2 regions of the Pseudomonas sp. P5_B2 genome follow, and region 1 is predicted to be linked to the other one. Evidence: predicted binding sites of a transcription regulator. Region 1 holds the regulator's gene; the other holds the start of a gene.
What was found. Region 1 encodes FliA, which starts transcription of late flagellar genes. Its sites were predicted from a motif close to CTAAAGTTTNNNNNNNNNNNGCCGNTAA; they were not measured.
Positions count from the first base shown of each region.

Region 2: a site for FliA is predicted at 1,882-1,909, ahead of AC1DRJ_RS09040 (methyl-accepting chemotaxis protein). Genes of this name have one in related genera too.

Region 1 is NZ_JBFULH010000006.1:472-13,136, reverse strand. Features, by position in the region: gene AC1DRJ_RS01730 (CheW domain-containing protein) at 1-272, opposite strand, end outside; gene AC1DRJ_RS01725 (ParA family protein) at 300-1,088, opposite strand; gene motD (flagellar motor protein MotD) at 1,131-2,021, opposite strand; gene AC1DRJ_RS01715 (flagellar motor protein) at 2,037-2,777, opposite strand; gene AC1DRJ_RS01710 (protein-glutamate methylesterase/protein-glutamine glutaminase) at 2,777-3,928, opposite strand; gene AC1DRJ_RS01705 (chemotaxis protein CheA) at 3,978-6,236, opposite strand; gene AC1DRJ_RS01700 (protein phosphatase CheZ) at 6,263-7,051, opposite strand; gene AC1DRJ_RS01695 (chemotaxis response regulator CheY) at 7,074-7,445, opposite strand; gene fliA (RNA polymerase sigma factor FliA) at 7,613-8,353, opposite strand; gene fleN (flagellar synthesis regulator FleN) at 8,350-9,180, opposite strand; gene flhF (flagellar biosynthesis protein FlhF) at 9,297-10,631, opposite strand; gene flhA (flagellar biosynthesis protein FlhA) at 10,643-12,665, opposite strand, start outside.
Region 2 is NZ_JBFULH010000066.1:656-5,542, reverse strand. Features, by position in the region: gene AC1DRJ_RS09040 (methyl-accepting chemotaxis protein) at 1-1,792, opposite strand, end outside; gene ampE (regulatory signaling modulator protein AmpE) at 2,067-2,903, opposite strand; gene ampD (1,6-anhydro-N-acetylmuramyl-L-alanine amidase AmpD) at 2,900-3,460, opposite strand; gene nadC (carboxylating nicotinate-nucleotide diphosphorylase) at 3,613-4,461, shown strand; gene AC1DRJ_RS09020 (DUF6388 family protein) at 4,545-4,850, opposite strand.

The DNA.
Region 1 (12,665 bases):
GCCGACACGTCCATGACAGGCGCTGGCGCTTTGGCCTCGGACGCAATCACTGGGGCAATCACAGGGGCTGCAACCACCACGGGACGCGCATCGCGAGCCCGCTCTTCGAGCACCGCCGCCTGAAACTCGTCGAGGATACTTCCAGGCTCGCCCACTTCGACTAGCGCCTCGATGAGCGGCGCCAGTTCCTCGGTCGCGTCCTGCAGCAAGCTGTCCAGGTAAGTCTGGAGCGCCAATTGCGGGCGAGAGGTGATTTTCACCGGGCGATTCATTTCAGCACCCCGCAAGAAAGGTTCATCTCAAGCCACCTGCGCAACAGATTGATGCGCCAGCAACTGCTTGAGCAGTGCACGATAAGCGAGAACACCGCGGCTCTTGCCGTCGAATTGCGAAGGGGTAAGCCCTGCCCTGCTCGCATCCCGCAAGCGAGTGTCGACCGGGATGTAGCCTTGCCAGATTTCTTCCGGGTACTTGTCGCGCAGCACCCGCAAGGTTCCGAGGGAAGCCTGGGTGCGGCGGTCGAACAAGGTCGGAATGATGATGAACGGCAGCGCTTGCTTGCGTGAGCGGTTGATCATCGCCAAGGTGTTGACCATGCGTTCCAGGCCTTTGACGGCCAAATGCTCGGTCTGTACCGGGATCACCAACTGCTGGCTCGCCGCCAAGGCATTGACCATCAGTACGCCGAGCAATGGCGGGCTGTCGATCACGGCGTAATCGAAGTCCTGCCACAACTGGGCCAGGCTCTTGGCGATGACGAGGCCCAAACCACTCTGCCCCGGCGACTGACGCTCAAGCGTTGCCAACGCGGTGCTGGAGGGCAATAGCGAAATGCTTTCGTGGCTGGTGGGCAACAACAACTGCCCGGGCAAACCTTGCGGCACGCTGCCCTTGTGCAGGAACAAGTCGTAGCTGCTGTGTTCCAGGCTGTCAGGGTCGTAACCAAAGTAGCTGGTCATGGAGCCATGCGGATCGAGATCGACCACGACCACGCGTTTGCCCGCCTCGGCCAGCAGACCGGCTAAAGCGATAGAGGAAGTGGTTTTACCAACACCACCCTTTTGATTGGCAACTGCCCAGACTCTCATTCGAAGGTTCCGCCCGGTCGACAGGGTCGACCGAGAAATAGCTCAACGTGTTAATGCGGGTGACGGAGAATTGACGGCGCTCTCTCGTCCCGGCGACTTGACCGGGGTTGGTGCAGTTTGTGTGCCAGCCCGCTTCAACGCGGCATCCGGTTGCGCATGAGCGGTACCCGTACCGGTCAGGCTGCGGCGTACATCAAGATTGCGCGAAATCACCAGCACTACACGACGGTTGCGCGCGCGGCCTTCTGCCGTCGCGTTGTTGGCCACCGGCTGGAATTCGCCGTAACCCACGGAGGCCAGACGCCCAGGATTGACGCCCTGCATCGCCAGCATGCGCACGATGCTCGCCGAACGGGCCGAAGAAAGCTCCCAGTTGGTCGGGTACTGCGCGGTGCGGATCGGCCGATCATCGGTAAAGCCTTCGACGTGAATCGGGTTGTCGAACGGCTTCAGAATCCCGGCCACCTTGTCGATGATGTTGAACGCAATATCGCTGGGCATGGCATCGCCGCTGCCGAACAACAGGCTGGAATTGAGCTCGATCTCGACCCACAACTCGTTGCCACGCACGGTCATCTGGTTTGAGCTGATCAGGTCGCCGAACGCAGCGCTAATGTCATCAGCGATACTTTTCAGCGGGTCGCTGGCACCGGCGACGCCAGCATCGACCTGCTCACTGTCTTTTACCAAGGGCTTGGCCGGCGTCACGGTCATTGGCCGCTCTTCGCCAACCGGGATCGGCTTGAGGGAGCGATCAGCGTCGGTGAAGACCCCGATCAACGCTTGCGAGATGACTTTGTACTTGCCTTCGTTGATCGACGAGATCGAGTACATGACGACGAAAAACGCGAACAGCAACGTGATGAAGTCAGCATAGGAAACGAGCCAGCGCTCATGGTTTACATGTTCTTCAGGTCGCCTGCGACGAGCCATAGTTCATTTCCCCCCTCAATCCATGAAGCCCTGAAGCTTCAACTCAATGGAGCGAGGGTTTTCACCTTCGGCGATCGACAGGATCCCTTCCAGCAACATTTCGCGGTACCGCGACTGGCGCAAGGCGACGGACTTGAGCTTGGCGGCAATCGGCAACAGCACCAGGTTGGCACTGGCCACGCCATAAATGGTGGCGACGAAGGCCACGGCAATACCGCTGCCCAGTTGGGTCGGATCGGCGAGGTTGCCCATGACATGAATCAGACCCATCACCGCACCGATAATGCCGATGGTCGGCGCGTAGCCGCCCATGCTTTCGAAGACTTTGGCGGCTTCGATGTCGCGGCTTTCCTGGGTGTAGAAATCCACTTCCAGAATGCTGCGAATCGCTTCCGGTTCGGCACCGTCAACCAGCAGTTGCAGGCCTTTGCGCGAGTAGCTGTCGGGTTCGGTATCGGCCACCCCTTCCAGGCCGAGCAAACCTTCCTTGCGGGCGGTCAGGCTCCAGCTCACCACGCGATCAATGCCACCGGCCAGGTCAACGCGTGGCGGAAACAGAATCCAGTGGAGAATTTGCATGGCACGTTTGAAAGCGCTCATCGGCGATTGCAGCAAGGCTGCGCCGATGGTCCCGCCGAGGACGATCAGCGCTGCCGGACCGTTGGCCAGCGCACCGAGGTGGCCGCCTTCAAGGTAGTTGCCGCCAATGATGGCGACGAACGCCATGATGATGCCGATCAGGCTTAAAACATCCATCAGATACACGCCTCGACCAAGTGCTTGCCAATATCTTCCAGCCCGTAGATCGCATCTGCGAGGTCGGCTTTGACAATGGCCATTGGCATGCCATAGATCACGCAACTGGCTTCATCCTGTGCCCAGATCGCGCTGCCGCTCTGCTTGAGCAGGCGAGCACCTTCGCGGCCGTCGGCGCCCATCCCGGTCAGTACGACCGCCAGAACTTTGTCGCCGTAGGACTTGGCAGCCGAACCGAAAGTGATATCCACGCTCGGTCTGTAATTGAGACGCTCGTCGCCCGGCAGGATTTTCACCGCGCCACGGCCGTCGATCATCATTTGCTTGCCACCCGGGGCCAGCAGCGCCAGGCCAGGACGCAGGATGTCGCCATCCTCGGCTTCCTTGACGCTGATACGGCAGAGCTTGTCCAGGCGTTCGGCAAAGGCTTTAGTGAACGCCGCCGGCATGTGCTGGATCAACACCAGCGGTGCCGGGAAGTTGGCCGGCAACTGGGTCAAGACGCGTTGCAGCGCAACCGGACCGCCAGTGGACGTGCCGATGGCCACCAGCTTGTAGGCTTTGCGTTTCGGGGCGGGCGACGATGGTCCGGACGACACCGGCGCATGCGTGCGCGTCGGTATCGGTGCCGGCGCTGGACGCGACGGTGCGCTACTGCCGTAACTGCTGATGTTTGAAGGCACTGGCGAAGGTGCCGGGGCTAGCGCTGGCGCGGCGAAAGGGGCCGGTGCGCTGTAGGTGTTGGCACGACGGTTACTGCGCGAAATGCTCAGAATCTTCTCGCACAGCAGTTGCTTGACCTTCTCCGGGTTACGGGAGATGTCTTCGAAATTCTTCGGCAGGAAATCGACGGCGCCGGCGTCCAGTGCATCGAGGGTGACCCGGGCGCCTTCGTGGGTCAGCGACGAGAACATCAACACCGGCGTCGGGCAGCGCTGCATGATGTGTCGAACAGCCGTGATGCCGTCCATCATGGGCATCTCGTAGTCCATGGTGATCACGTCCGGCTTGAGGGCCAGGGCCTGATCGATCGCCTCTTTTCCGTTGGTCGCCGTACCGACGACCTGGATATTCGAATCCGCTGAAAGAATTTCCGAGACGCGGCGGCGGAAAAACCCCGAATCGTCCACCACCAGGACTTTGACAGCCATAAACTCTCCATTAGACGGAGCGAGGCTCAGTCGCCCCGCTCCACCAGAATCAAATACGCCGCGTGGCGTAACGCTTGAGCATGCTCGGAACATCGAGAATCAGCGCAATACGGCCGTCACCAGTGATGGTGGCGCCCGACATGCCCGGGGTTCCCTGAAGCATTTTGCCCAATGGCTTGATGACCACTTCTTCCTGGCCCACCAACTGATCGACGACAAAGCCGACCCGCTGCGTGCCCACCGAAAGGATCACCACATGACCTTCGCGCTGCTCTTCGTGAGCGGCGGAGCGGACCAGCCAGCGCTTGAGATAAAACAGTGGCAGCGCCTTATCGCGCACGATCACCACTTCCTGGCCGTCCACCACGTTGGTGGTCGACAGGTCGAGGTGGAAGATCTCGTTGACGTTCACCAGCGGGAACGCAAACGCCTGGTTGCCGAGCATGACCATCAGCGTCGGCATGATCGCCAGGGTCAACGGGACCTTGATGACGATCTTCGAGCCCTGGCCCTTGGCCGAGTAGATGTTGATTGAACCATTGAGCTGGGAAATCTTGGTTTTCACCACGTCCATGCCCACGCCACGACCCGACACGTCGGAAATTTCGGTTTTGGTCGAAAACCCTGGCGCGAAAATCAGGTTGTAGCACTCGGTGTCGCTCAAGCGATCCGCTGCGTCCTTGTCCATCACACCGCGTTTTACCGCGATCGAACGCAGGACGTGCGGGTCCATGCCTTTGCCGTCATCGGAGATCGACAGCAGGATATGGTCGCCTTCCTGTTCCGCCGCGAGAACCACCCTGCCGCCACGGGACTTGCCCGAGGCTTCGCGTTCTTCCGGCGATTCGATGCCGTGGTCGACCGCGTTGCGCACCAAGTGGACCAGCGGGTCAGCCAGAGCCTCGACTAGGTTCTTGTCGAGGTCGGTTTCTTCGCCGACCAGTTCCAGGTTGATTTCTTTCTTGAGCTGGCGAGCCAGGTCACGGACCAAACGCGGGAAGCGCCCGAACACCTTCTTGATCGGTTGCATCCGGGTCTTCATGACAGCGGTTTGCAGGTCAGCCGTCACCACATCAAGGTTCGACACAGCCTTGGACATGGCCTCATCAGCGCTGTTGGCACCCAGGCGAACCAAACGGTTACGCACCAGCACCAACTCGCCCACCATGTTCATGATTTCATCGAGACGCGCGGTATCGACCCGAACGGTGGTCTCGGCTTCGCTGGCCGGCTTTTCCGGTGGCGGCGCGGCCGTAGCTCGGGCCGGGGCAGCGGCGGCGACCGGTTTGGGCGTTTGCGCTTTTGGCTCTGGCGCCTTGGCAACCGCTGCCGGTGCGACCGCCTTTGCGACTGGCGCCGCGACGGAGGAGATGGCAGAAACTGTCCCGACTTCGCTGAACTTGCCTTTGCCGTGCAATTCGTCGAGCAGCGCTTCGAACTCCTGATCGGAGATCAGATCGCTGCCCGCTGCGGCTGCTGTCGGTGCGGCCGGTGCCGACACGGAAGCAATGGCCGACTCCAGCGCATCCACCGCAAAATTGCCTTTGCCGTGCAGTTGGTCGAGCAGTGCTTCAAATTCGTCGTCGGTAATGTCGCAGCTGTCGCCTGCTTCTTTCGGGGCAACGGGAGCGGCGGGTGCGGCGGGTGCGGCGGGTGCGGCGACCACGGCATCAACAACGAACTGGCCTTTACCGTGCAGCTGATCGAGCAACGACTCGAACTCGGCATCAGTGATTTCATCGCTGGCAGCGGCATTGTTGAGCGGCGTTGGCGCAGTCACCGGCGCTTCGGCCTCAGCCTTGATAGCATTCAGCGAGTCCAGCAGTTGTTCGAACTCGCTGTCGGTGATGTCGTCCGATTCACTGTCAGCGGCAGTTGCCTGTGCCACTTCAGCCACCGGTGCTTGTTCATCAGCCGATTGCGGCTCGGCCAGACGGGCCAGAGCCGCCAGCAATTCAGGTGTCGCAGCGGTGATCGGGCTTTGCTCGCGGACTTCGCTGAACATGTTGTTCACCGCGTCCAGCGCTTCAAGGACCACATCCATCAGTTCCGAATCAACGCGACGCTCACCCTTGCGCAGGATGTCAAACACGTTCTCGGCGATGTGGCAGCACTCCACCAGCTCGTTGAGCTGGAGGAAGCCGGCGCCCCCTTTTACAGTGTGAAAACCGCGAAAAATTGCATTGAGCAAGTCCGCATCATCCGGTCGGCTTTCCAGCTCGACCAGCTGTTCGGACAGCTGCTCTAGAATCTCGCCGGCCTCAACCAGGAAATCCTGAAGGATCTCTTCATCGGCGCCGAAGCTCATTAAGGGGGTGCTCCTAAAGGTCTAACCTAAAATCCAAGACTGGATAGCAAATCGTCCACATCGTCCTGACCGGACACAACGTCTTCTCTTTTATCGGCATGAATCTGCGGACCTTCACCCTGAGAGAGATGTTTTTGCGGATCTTTTTCGGCCAGCATCGATGCACGGTCATGTTCGATACCCGCAAAGCGGTCTACCTGGCTGGCCATGAGTACGAGCTTGAGCAAGTTGCTTTCGACTTCGGTGACCAATTGGGTCACGCGCTTGATCACCTGACCGGTGAGGTCCTGGTAATCCTGAGCCAGCAGGATGTCGTTGAGGTTGCTCGACACCGTCCGGTTGTCTTCGGTGCTGCGAGTCAGGAAACCATCGACCCGGCGGGCCAGTTCACGGAACTCTTGCGCCCCCACTTCGCGACGCATGAACCGGCTCCAGTCCGTGCTCAACGCCAGGGCTTCCTGGCTCAGGCTGTTGACCAGCGGCGTGGCGTTTTCCACCAGATCCATGGTGCGGTTGGCCGCGGCCTCGGTCAGCTGGACCACGTACCCCAGGCGCTCAGTGGCGTCCGTGATCTGGGACACTTCCTCGGCTTGCGGCATGTTCGGGTCAATCTGGAAATTGACGATCGCACTGTGCAGCTCGCGAGTGAGCTTGCCCACTTCATGGTACAGGCCGCGGTCACGGGTCTGATTGAGCTCATGGATCAATTGCACAGCGTCGCCGAACCTGCCTTTTTCAAGGCTCTCGACCAGTTCCACTGCGTGTTTTTTCAGGGTCGATTCGAAATCGCCCAGTGAAGACTCTTTATGCTCCATAGCTCCCCCGTGGCGCAGTGGATCAACCGATGCGGTCGAAAATCTTCTCGATTTTTTCTTTCAACGCCTGGGCCGTGAAGGGTTTGACGACATAGCCATTTACACCAGCCTGGGCCGCTTCGATGATCTGCTCGCGCTTGGCTTCAGCAGTTACCATCAGCACCGGCAGGTTCTTGAGCTTTTCATTGGCGCGCACGTGGCGCAGCAAGTCGATACCGGACATGCCAGGCATGTTCCAGTCCGTTACCAGAAAGTCGATGCTTCCACTGTTGAGAACCGGAATGGCAGTAGTGCCATCATCGGCTTCGACCGTGTTGGTGAACCCAAGGTCACGCAACAGGTTTTTTATGATTCGCCGCATCGTTGAGAAGTCATCAACGATGAGGATTTTCATGTTCTTGTCCAATTCGACCTCCAAGCAGTCTTAAACGCGCCCAGCACCTGGACACGCCATTTCATTCAAACCGGCAATGCATTGGATGACTGTCTGGAGCACAACAGATCGCGACCGGTGCCGTTCAAAACCGCACCAGCCTCGTTCGCAGTGTCCCCACACTGCCTTCAGCGCGCTCGCCACTCCCCCAAACGCCCCCGCAAACGGGCCGCGCACTGGCTATGCAACTGACTGACCCGCGATTCGCTGACCCCCAGGACCTCACCGATTTCCTTGAGGTTCAACTCTTCGTCGTAGTACAGCGCCAACACCAGTCGCTCACGCTCCGGCAAATTGGCAATCGCGTCCGCCAGCGCCGCCTGGAAGCGTTCATCTTCCAGATCGCGTGACGGCTCGAGATGAGCACTCGCGCCATCCTCGTGCAGCCCTTCGTGTTCGCCGTCCTGCAACAGATCGTCGAAACTGAATAAGCGGCTGCCCAGGGTGTCGTTCAAAATCCCGTAATAATCGTCGAGACTCAATTGGAGTTCGGCCGCAACCTCGTGATCTTTAGCGTCACGGCCGGTTTTAGCTTCAATAGAGCGAATTGCGTCGCTGACCATGCGGGTATTTCGGTGGACCGAACGCGGCGCCCAGTCCCCCTTGCGCACTTCATCGAGCATGGCGCCGCGGATTCGTATGCCCGCGTACGTCTCGAAACTGGCGCCTTTGCTGGCGTCGTATTTGGTCGACACTTCAAGCAGGCCGATCATCCCGGCCTGAATCAGGTCTTCAACTTGAACACTGGCCGGCAGACGGGCCAGCAAGTGGTAAGCAATGCGTTTGACCAGTGGCGCGTAACGCTCGATCAGCTCGTACTGCGCGTCACGTGCCGACATCTTGTAGAGGTTGTAGCCACTGGATGTCATAAAACGGGTCCCGCGGTCTGCTGCACGAGGCGCTCGACAAAAAACTCCAGGTGCCCACGCGGGTTGGCAGGCAATGGCCAGGTATCGACTTTCTGCGCGATGGCCTTGAACGCCAGGGCGCACTTGGAGCGCGGAAAGGCTTCATAAACGGCACGTTGCTTCTGCACCGCCTTGCGCACGCTTTCGTCGTAAGGCACCGCACCAACGTACTGCAGGGCGACGTCGAGGAAGCGATCGGTGACCTTGGTCAACTTGGCGAACAGGTTACGGCCTTCTTGCGGGCTCTGGGCCATGTTGGCCAGGACGCGGAAGCGGTTCATGCCGTAATCGCGGTTAAGCAATTTGATCAGCGCGTAGGCGTCGGTGATCGAAGTCGGCTCGTCGCAGACCACCAGCAAAACTTCTTGCGCTGCACGAACGAAACTGACGACCGAGTCACCAATACCCGCAGCCGTGTCGATCACCAGGACGTCGAGGTTGTCGCCGATATCGCTGAAGGCCTGAATCAGGCCGGCGTGTTGAGCCGGGCTCAGGTGAACCATGCTCTGTGTGCCGGACGCCGCCGGAACGATTCGAATACCGCCTGGCCCCTGCAACAGAACGTCGCGCAGCTCACAGCGGCCTTCGATCACGTCGGCCAGGGTCCGTTTGGGTGTCAGTCCCAACAGGACGTCGACATTCGCCAGACCCAGGTCAGCGTCCAACAACAAGACGCGACGGCCGAGCTCGGCCAGGGCCAGTGACAAATTCACTGACACGTTAGTCTTGCCGACGCCACCTTTGCCGCCGGTCACCGCGATCACCTGTACGGGATGCATGCTGCCCATGTTATTTCTTTACCTTGTCTTGCATAGACGGAGGCCACATTACTGGCTGCGCGTTCGCTAAAGGAACAATGCATGGCAGGCCATCGATGTAGGTACAAAAACTGTTCATTACTACCTTAGCCGACCTGTTTGGTCGGGCTGTGGTAAATATCAGCAAACATATCAGCCATGGCTTCTTCGCTGGGCTCTTCCTGCATTTGCACGCTGACGGCGCGGCTGACCAACTGATGACGACGCGGCAGATGCAAATCATCCGGAATCCGCGGGCCGTCAGTCAGGTAAGCCACCGGTAATTCGTGACTGATCGCCAGGCTTAACACCTCGCCCAGACTTGCCGTTTCATCCAGTTTAGTCAGGATGCAGCCAGCGAGCCCGCAACGCTTGTAACTGTGATAAGCAGCCGTTAGAACCTGTTTCTGGCTAGTGGTTGCCAACACCAGATAATTTTTGGATTTGATGCCACGCCCGGCCAGACTTTCGAGTTGCATACGCAGTGCCGGATCGCTGGCCTGAAGGCCCGCTGTATCAATCAATACCACGCGTTTGCGCAGCAACGGTTCCAGTGCCTGAACCAGCGACTGACCCGGATTGAGGTGGATCACCGACACATTGAGAATGCGCCCGAGCGTCCTTAGCTGCTCCTGTGCGCCAATGCGAAAGCTGTCCATGCTCACCAGCGCGATGTTCTGCGCGCCATACTTGAGCACGTAACGGGCGGCGAGCTTGGCCAGGGTGGTGGTCTTGCCCATGCCGGCAGGACCGACCATGGCGATCACACCACCCTCTTCCAGCGGCTCGACTTCCGGTGTGACGATCTTCTGCGCCAGGTGCGCCAGCAACATGCGCCAAGCCTGACGGGGCTCATCAATGTCAGGAATCATAGCCAACAAATCGCGGGACAACGGGCCGGACAGGCCGACGCGTTGCAGGCGACGCCAAAGGTTGGCCTGGGCCGGACGGCTGCCTTGCAGCTGATTCCAGGCCAGCGAACCGAGTTGCACTTCCATCAGTTCGCGCAGGCTGTTGAGCTCAAAACGCATCGAGTCGAATGCACGTGGGTCAACGCCACCGGCGACAGGTGCCGGGGCGGGTGCTGCGGGACGCGGTTCGGCGTAGGTCGGTTCGATCAGCGGCTCGGCGGCGGTGAGTGGCAGGCCGGCGAACAACTGGCGATTGTTGGTCTTGTCACCTTCGGTTTCGCCGTCGCCACGCAGGCTCAACTCGGCCTGGGCAGTCACGATGCGCGACTGAGTCTTGCGCAGCTCTTCCTCGAGTTCCATGTTCGGAACACGTGGGGCCAGCGCCGACAATTTGTAATCCAGCGCAGCCGTCAACTCGACACCACCGGCGATCCGGCGATTGCCAATAATGGCGGCATCAGCGCCCAGTTCTTCACGAACCAGTTTCATGGCCTGACGCATATCGGCGGCAAAAAAACGCTTAACTTGCATACACCACTACCTCAGCCGTTGGGCCCTACAGTCGCAACGATGGTCACTTGCTTGTTGTCAGGAATTTCCTGATAAGCCAACACATGCAACCCCGGGACTGCCAGCCGGCCAAATCGCGACAACATGGCACGAACCGGACCGGCCACCAGCAGAATCACCGGTTGACCTTGCATTTCCTGACGCTGCGCGGCATCGATCAACGAACGTTGCAATTTCTCAGCCATGCTTGGCTCCAGCAGAACGCCCTCTTCCGAGCCTTGTCCGGCCTTCTGCAGACTATTGAGCAATATCTGTTCCAACCTTGGCTCCAGAGTAATCACTGGTAGCTCAGAGTCAGTACCTACAATGCTTTGGACGATTGCGCGGGATACGCCGACGCGCACAGCGGCCACCAGTGCGGCAGTATCTTGACTCTTGGCGGCATTGTTGGCGATTGCCTCGGCGATGCTGCGAATGTCCCGCACAGGCACCTGTTCGGCCAGCAGCGCCTGCAACACCTTGAGCAACTGCGACAGCGAAACCACGCCCGGCACCAACTCCTCAGCCAATTTAGGTGAGCTTTTGGCCAGCAATTGCATGAGTTGCTGGACTTCTTCGTGACCAATCAGCTCGCTGGAGTGTTTGTATAGAATCTGGTTCAAGTGAGTGGCCACGACCGTACTGGCATCGACCACGGTGTAACCGAGGGATTGCGCCTGGGCGCGCTGACTGATTTCGATCCAGACCGCTTCCAACCCAAAAGCCGGATCTTTGGCGGTTATGCCATTAAGCGTGCCGTAGACCTGTCCCGGGTTGATCGCCAGTTCGCGATCCGGGTAAATCTCCGCCTCAGCCAGAATCACCCCCATCAAGGTCAGGCGATAGGCACTGGGTGCCAAGTCAAGGTTGTCACGGATATGCACGGTCGGCATCAAGAAGCCCAGGTCCTGGGACAGCTTCTTGCGCACGCCCTTGATCCGCGCCAGCAGTTGACCGCCCTGATTGCGGTCCACCAGCGGAATCAGGCGATAGCCGACTTCCAGGCCAATCATGTCGATTGGCGTGACGTCGTCCCAGCCAAGTTCTTTGGTCTCCATGGCACGAGCCGGCGAAGGCAGCAGTTCCTGTTGACGCTTAACCTCTTGCTCGGCCTGGACCTTGACCCCGTTCTGCTTCTTCCAGAACAGGTACGCACCACCGGCCGCGACGGCCGCCATGCTCAGGAACGAGAAGTGTGGCATGCCCGGGACCAGACCCATCACCGCCATCAAACCTGCTGCGACGGCCAGTGCTTTGGGCGAAGCGAACATCTGACGGTTGATTTGCTTGCCCATGTCTTCCGAACCGGAAGCACGGGTCACCATGATCGCCGCCGCGGTGGACAACAGCAGCGATGGCAATTGCGCCACCAAACCGTCACCGATCGTCAGCAGCGCGTAAACCTTGCCGGCGTCGGCGAAGCCCATGTTGTGCTGGAAGATACCGACCGCCATGCCGCCAATCAGGTTGATGAACAAAATCAACAGGCCGGCAATGGCGTCGCCGCGCACAAATTTGCTGGCACCGTCCATGGAACCGTAGAACTCGGCTTCCTGGGCGACTTCCATCCGGCGCAGTTTGGCCTGGTTCTGATCGATCAGGCCTGCGTTCAAATCGGCGTCGATTGCCATTTGCTTGCCGGGCATCGCATCGAGGGTGAAACGCGCGCTCACCTCGGAAATCCGCCCGGCACCCTTGGTCACCACGACGAAGTTGATGATCATCAAAATCGCGAAGACCACGATACCGACGACATAGTTACCGCCTATCACCACCTCACCGAAGGCTTGGATAACCTTGCCGGCGGCGGCGTGCCCGTCCTGTCCGTGAAGCATCACCACCCGCGTGGAAGCGACGTTCAGCGCCAGTCGCAACAGCGTCGCCACCAGCAGGATGGTCGGAAACACCGCAAAATCCAGTGGCCGCAAGGCATAGACGCAAACTAGCAACACGACGATAGACAGCGCAATGTTGAACGTGAAGAACACGTCGAGCAGGAACGGCGGCACCGGCAGC
Region 2 (4,887 bases), on a different contig from region 1:
GGACCTTTTCCGACTGCCCGACCGTGCCGTCAGCCACCTGATGACTGATGCCCATGGCTTTCACCGCCGCGCCGACTCCGCTATGAAGCTTGCTGATCATCTTTTCGATTTCTTCGGTCGATTGCTGGGTGCGTTTGGCCAGCGTCCGGACCTCATCGGCCACCACCGCAAAACCACGCCCCTGCTCTCCGGCCCGCGCGGCTTCAATGGCCGCGTTAAGGGCCAGCAGATTGGTCTGCTCCGCGATGCTTTTGATCACTTCCAGCACGCGGCTGATGGACTGGCTGTCGCTGGCCAGTTGATTGATCACCAGCACCGACTGATCGATCTCACTGGCCAATTGCGCGATGCTGCCCTGCTGGGACGCCACCAGCCCGCGGCCGGTGATGGTCTCGTCATTGACGCTGTGGGCGCTGCTGACCGCCGCAGCCGCACTGCGCGCCACCTCGAGGGAGGTGGCCGACATCTGGTTCATGGCCGTGGCGACCTGCTCAATCTGCGTACGTTGCCCGGCCACCGCCTGGTTGCTCTGGGTAGAAACGCTTTGAACCTGCCCGGCCTGACGCTCGACCTCATTCACGGTCTTGCCGACGCGCTCGATCAGGTCATGGATTTTCTTCACAGTGCTGTTGAACACCTCGCCCAACTCGCCCAGCTCATCGCGGCTATGCGCGCGAAAGGTCACCGTCATGTCACCGGCTGCGACCTTATCCATCATTGCGCCCAGCCGCTTGAGGGTGGTGCGGGTTGAAGCGTAGAAGCCGCCGTAAAGGTAAAAAATCAGCACAAACACCACCGACAGCGCCACGGTCTGCAAGACCATGTGGGTGCGGTTTTGCTCCAGTCGCTGCTGCAACTGTGTGCCGAGGAACTTCAGCGTGGCTTCATTGAGTTGGTAAGTTTGGTCCATCAGGCCGGTGACCTGATCGTAAAAGCCCTGCCAGGGTGTATCGAGTGTGTCCGCCATCACCACTTTTTCTTCGAACAGCTCACTGGCTTTTTTCAGCGAGGCCTTGCTGCTATCAGCTTGCGCAGCCAGGGTTTCGCGCGCTGCCTTGCTGGAGCCCAAGGCGTCCTGCAGCTTCAGGCTGTATTCACCCTGAAGCCTTTCGATCTGTGCCAACAGCTCATCAAATCGAGTGCTCGACGCAGAGTTGATAAAGCCTTGCCCCAGCGAAAAGGAACCCATCGCCCGGCCTTCGCCCAGCAGTTGGGTCACACGCGGAGTGACGCTTGTGATCAGTTCGCTCAGTTGACGCATATCGCTTTGGCTGTCACGACTGAGGCCGGCCTGAGTGGCGATGATCTGGCTGAAAATCTGCGCGTTGCCGAGCAGTTTGCCGATCATGCCACTTTTGCTTTGCAGGGAAGTTTCCGCTTGCTGGGCCTTGAACGCGGCGATCATTTCATCGCGTTTGCCGTCGAAAGTCGTGATCTGCTCCGGATCAGTAGTCATCGCCGTCAGCCCTTGCAGGCGCGCCAGGATACTTTGCTCCAGCACGCCGATCTTCGACTCGACATTGCCGGCCTTGCCGGACTGGCCCAGCGTGACGTTGATCTGCACCAGATTATTCAGGGTCTCCAGGTCTCGCCGAAGGGTCAGACCGCTGCCCAGCAGGTCGAGGCTCTGCAGTTCGACTTGTGTGCCCTGAAATTCACGATAGGAGTCGCGCACCAGATAAAAGTTGGTGACCAGCATGGGCACAAGGAACAGCACGCTGATCAGGCTGAACTTCATGCCGAAGCTCAGGCGGTTCATTAGCGCGACGGCGGGATAGAGCAAGCTCTTCACTGGAAGTCTCCCTTTGAATTCTTATTTTTATTTGGCAGGCGCTAATTGGCGGCAGATAGCCACTATTCAGCGCTATCCCTGTATATCTTATATCGGCAGGGTGTTTTGTAACTTAAGGTTAAAGAAGGAAGGCGCGGACCTGTAGCAGCTGGCGCAGCCTGCGTCCGGCTGCGCAGCAGTCGTCATGAAGACACTGAGGAGTGTCAGATGTATTGCGTCATTGGATTGGCGACTGCTTCGCAGCCGGACGCAGGCTGCTACAGGGATTGAGGTGCTAAGAGAAGACAGTCCACAGCGCAAAACCGGCGTACCAGAGCACCGCCGCGCGCAGTAGCAACTCCCAGATCCGGTCCAGGCTGTTGATGCCATCAGGTCCGACGACCGGTGCCGGAATTTCGCCGGCGACCATCCCGACCTTCTCGATCAGCTGAGCGGCGCTGATGTTCCAGTTCAGCAACTCATGCAACATCACCCGGCCGACCGCCACAAAGTTACCTACCAGTGCAAAACTCGCCGCCAGCAAACGCACGGGCACCCAATCAAAGGCGTGACGCAATTGGGCCGCGCGCTCGACCACGGCCGGGTTCTGCCCATGCTCCTCGGTCAGTGCCAACAAGCGATAACTGAGCGCGGCAACCGGCCCCAGCAGGAAGTACCAGAAAATGACCGCAAAGAAACTCTGGTATGCCTCCCACAGCAGGTGCGCTTCAACCCGTTCCAGCAATTGTTCGGCGCTATCGGCGCAAATATCCAGGTCGCGTTCGGCCACATGCTCAGCGGCTTGTAGGTCTTCCCGACGCCAGGCATCGCGAAATGGCCCCAGGCCGGCCAGCAGATCGCCGCGCCCCAGGCTGTAAATCACCACCAGCAAATGCACCGGTAACGCCAGCAGACCATAGGCCACGGGGTCCAGCACCACCAGTAGCAACCCCAGCAGTGCGACCGGCAACAGCACCATAATGACCAGGATCAACCATGGCCGATCGATCAGACGTGGGGTGACCTCAAGCTTGTTCAGCTCGCGCACCCAACCGCCATCTCGTTGGACCCGATGGCGCAATGCCGAGAATTTCTCGATCCACACCGCCAACAGCAACACCACAAAACTCATTGTCCTTCCTCTTTTGCCAGGGCTGCGCGATAGCGCGCCCAGTCGAATGCCGGTCCTGGATCGGTCTTGCGCCCTGGGGCGACGTCACTGTGCCCGCAAATGCGCTGCGCAGTGATGCCGGTGTAGGCGTTTTGCAGCTGCCGGGTCAACGCCGTCAGCGCGAGATACTGAGCATCGGTGAACGGCAGATCATCCGTGCCTTCAAGCTCGATGCCCACCGAAAAATCGTTACAGGTTTCCCGGCCTCCGAAGCTCGAAACACCGGCGTGCCAGGCGCGCTCATTACAAGAGACAAACTGAGTGACAGTGCCATCACGCTCAATCAGAAAGTGGGCTGACACCCGTAAGTCAGCAATGCCTTCAAAATAAGGATGCTCCGTGACATCCAGACGATTCTGGAAGAATTCTTGCACTTTGCCGGTGGCGAACTGCGCTGGCGGCAAGCTGATGTTGTGGATCACCAGCAGCGAAATTTCGCCCGAGGGGCGCGCATTGAAGTTGGGTGAGGGGCATAAACGCACGTCCTGACACCAACCACTCGCGGGGTCCAACTGCATACAGGTTCCTTCAACGACGACTGTGTTGGCGCCCAGTATGCCGCGATAGCCCCTCCGGATGCGATCATTGCCGCGAATGGAACGTCTATGAGACCTTGGGTTGACTCGTGCCATGGCCCTATAATCGGATCACTTTGTTTGTGGAGCCCGATATGCCGAATCTACGTCTCGCCGACTTGACCGCCGAAATCGAAGCCAACGTACGCCGTGCGCTGCGCGAAGACATCGGCAGCGGCGACATCACCGCGCAGCTGATCCCGGCCGAACGCCTGGCAAAAGCCACCATCATCACTCGTGATGCCGCCGTCATTGCTGGCACTGCGTGGGTCGATGCGGTTTTCCGGCAACTGGACCCACGGGTCGCAGTGCATTGGCAGGTGAGTGACGGCGAACGGGTAAACCCCAATCAGGCGCTGTTCCACCTCGAAGGCCCGGCGCGCTCTCTGCTCTCCGGCGAACGCAGTGCACTGAACTTCCTGCAATTGCTGTCGGGCGTGGCCACGCGTGCGCAGTACCTGGCGGATTTTGTCGCCAACACCCAAGTTAAGTTGCTCGACACCCGCAAAACCCTGCCCGGACTGCGCCTGGCGCAAAAATACGCCGTGACCTGCGGCGGCTGCCACAACCACCGCATCGGTCTGTATGACGCCTTCCTGATCAAGGAAAACCATATCGCCGCCAGCGGGGGCATCCCTGAGGCCATTAACGCCGCGCACAAGATTGCCCCGGGCAAACCGGTGGAGATCGAAGTGGAAAGCTTGAGCGAGCTCAAAGAAGCTCTGGCGGCGGGTGCTGACATCATCATGCTCGATGAACTGAGCCTGGATGACATGCGCGAAGCTGTGCGCCTGAACGCAGGCAAGGCCAAACTGGAGGCCAGCGGCGGGATCAATGAAAGTACGTTGCTGCCTGTCGCCGAAACCGGGGTCGATTACATTTCGATTGGCGCGATGACCAAGGATGTGAAGGCTATCGATCTGTCGATGCGGCTCAGCCTCTAAGACGCAGCTACAAGCGGCAAGCTCCAAGCTTCAAGCAGTTTTGCTCTGACTTGTAGCTTACCGTTTGAAACTTGAAGCTGCTCTCAGACCACCAGATTGTTCATCTCGCAATACTCTTCCCACTCGACACCCAGCACCTCGGCCGCCTCCTTGTGCAGCACCAGGCGCGCAGCCTCGAACTCTTCCGGGGTGGAGGTGTACTTGAGCGTCAATTCCCACGGCTGCAAGCCCTGGGCTTCGGCCTCGTCCTCGAACGCCCATTGAATCTGGTCTTTCTGATCATCGGCCGGCAGGTCCTTGATCTCTTCGGCTAGCTGGGGCGAATCCAGCAAGTACTTTTTGAGCGCTTCTTCGTGTCTGGCTTCTTGGGTTAATTCTTTAACGGTCATGTTGTTCTCGCTGATCTGGGGAATGGAAGATGGATCT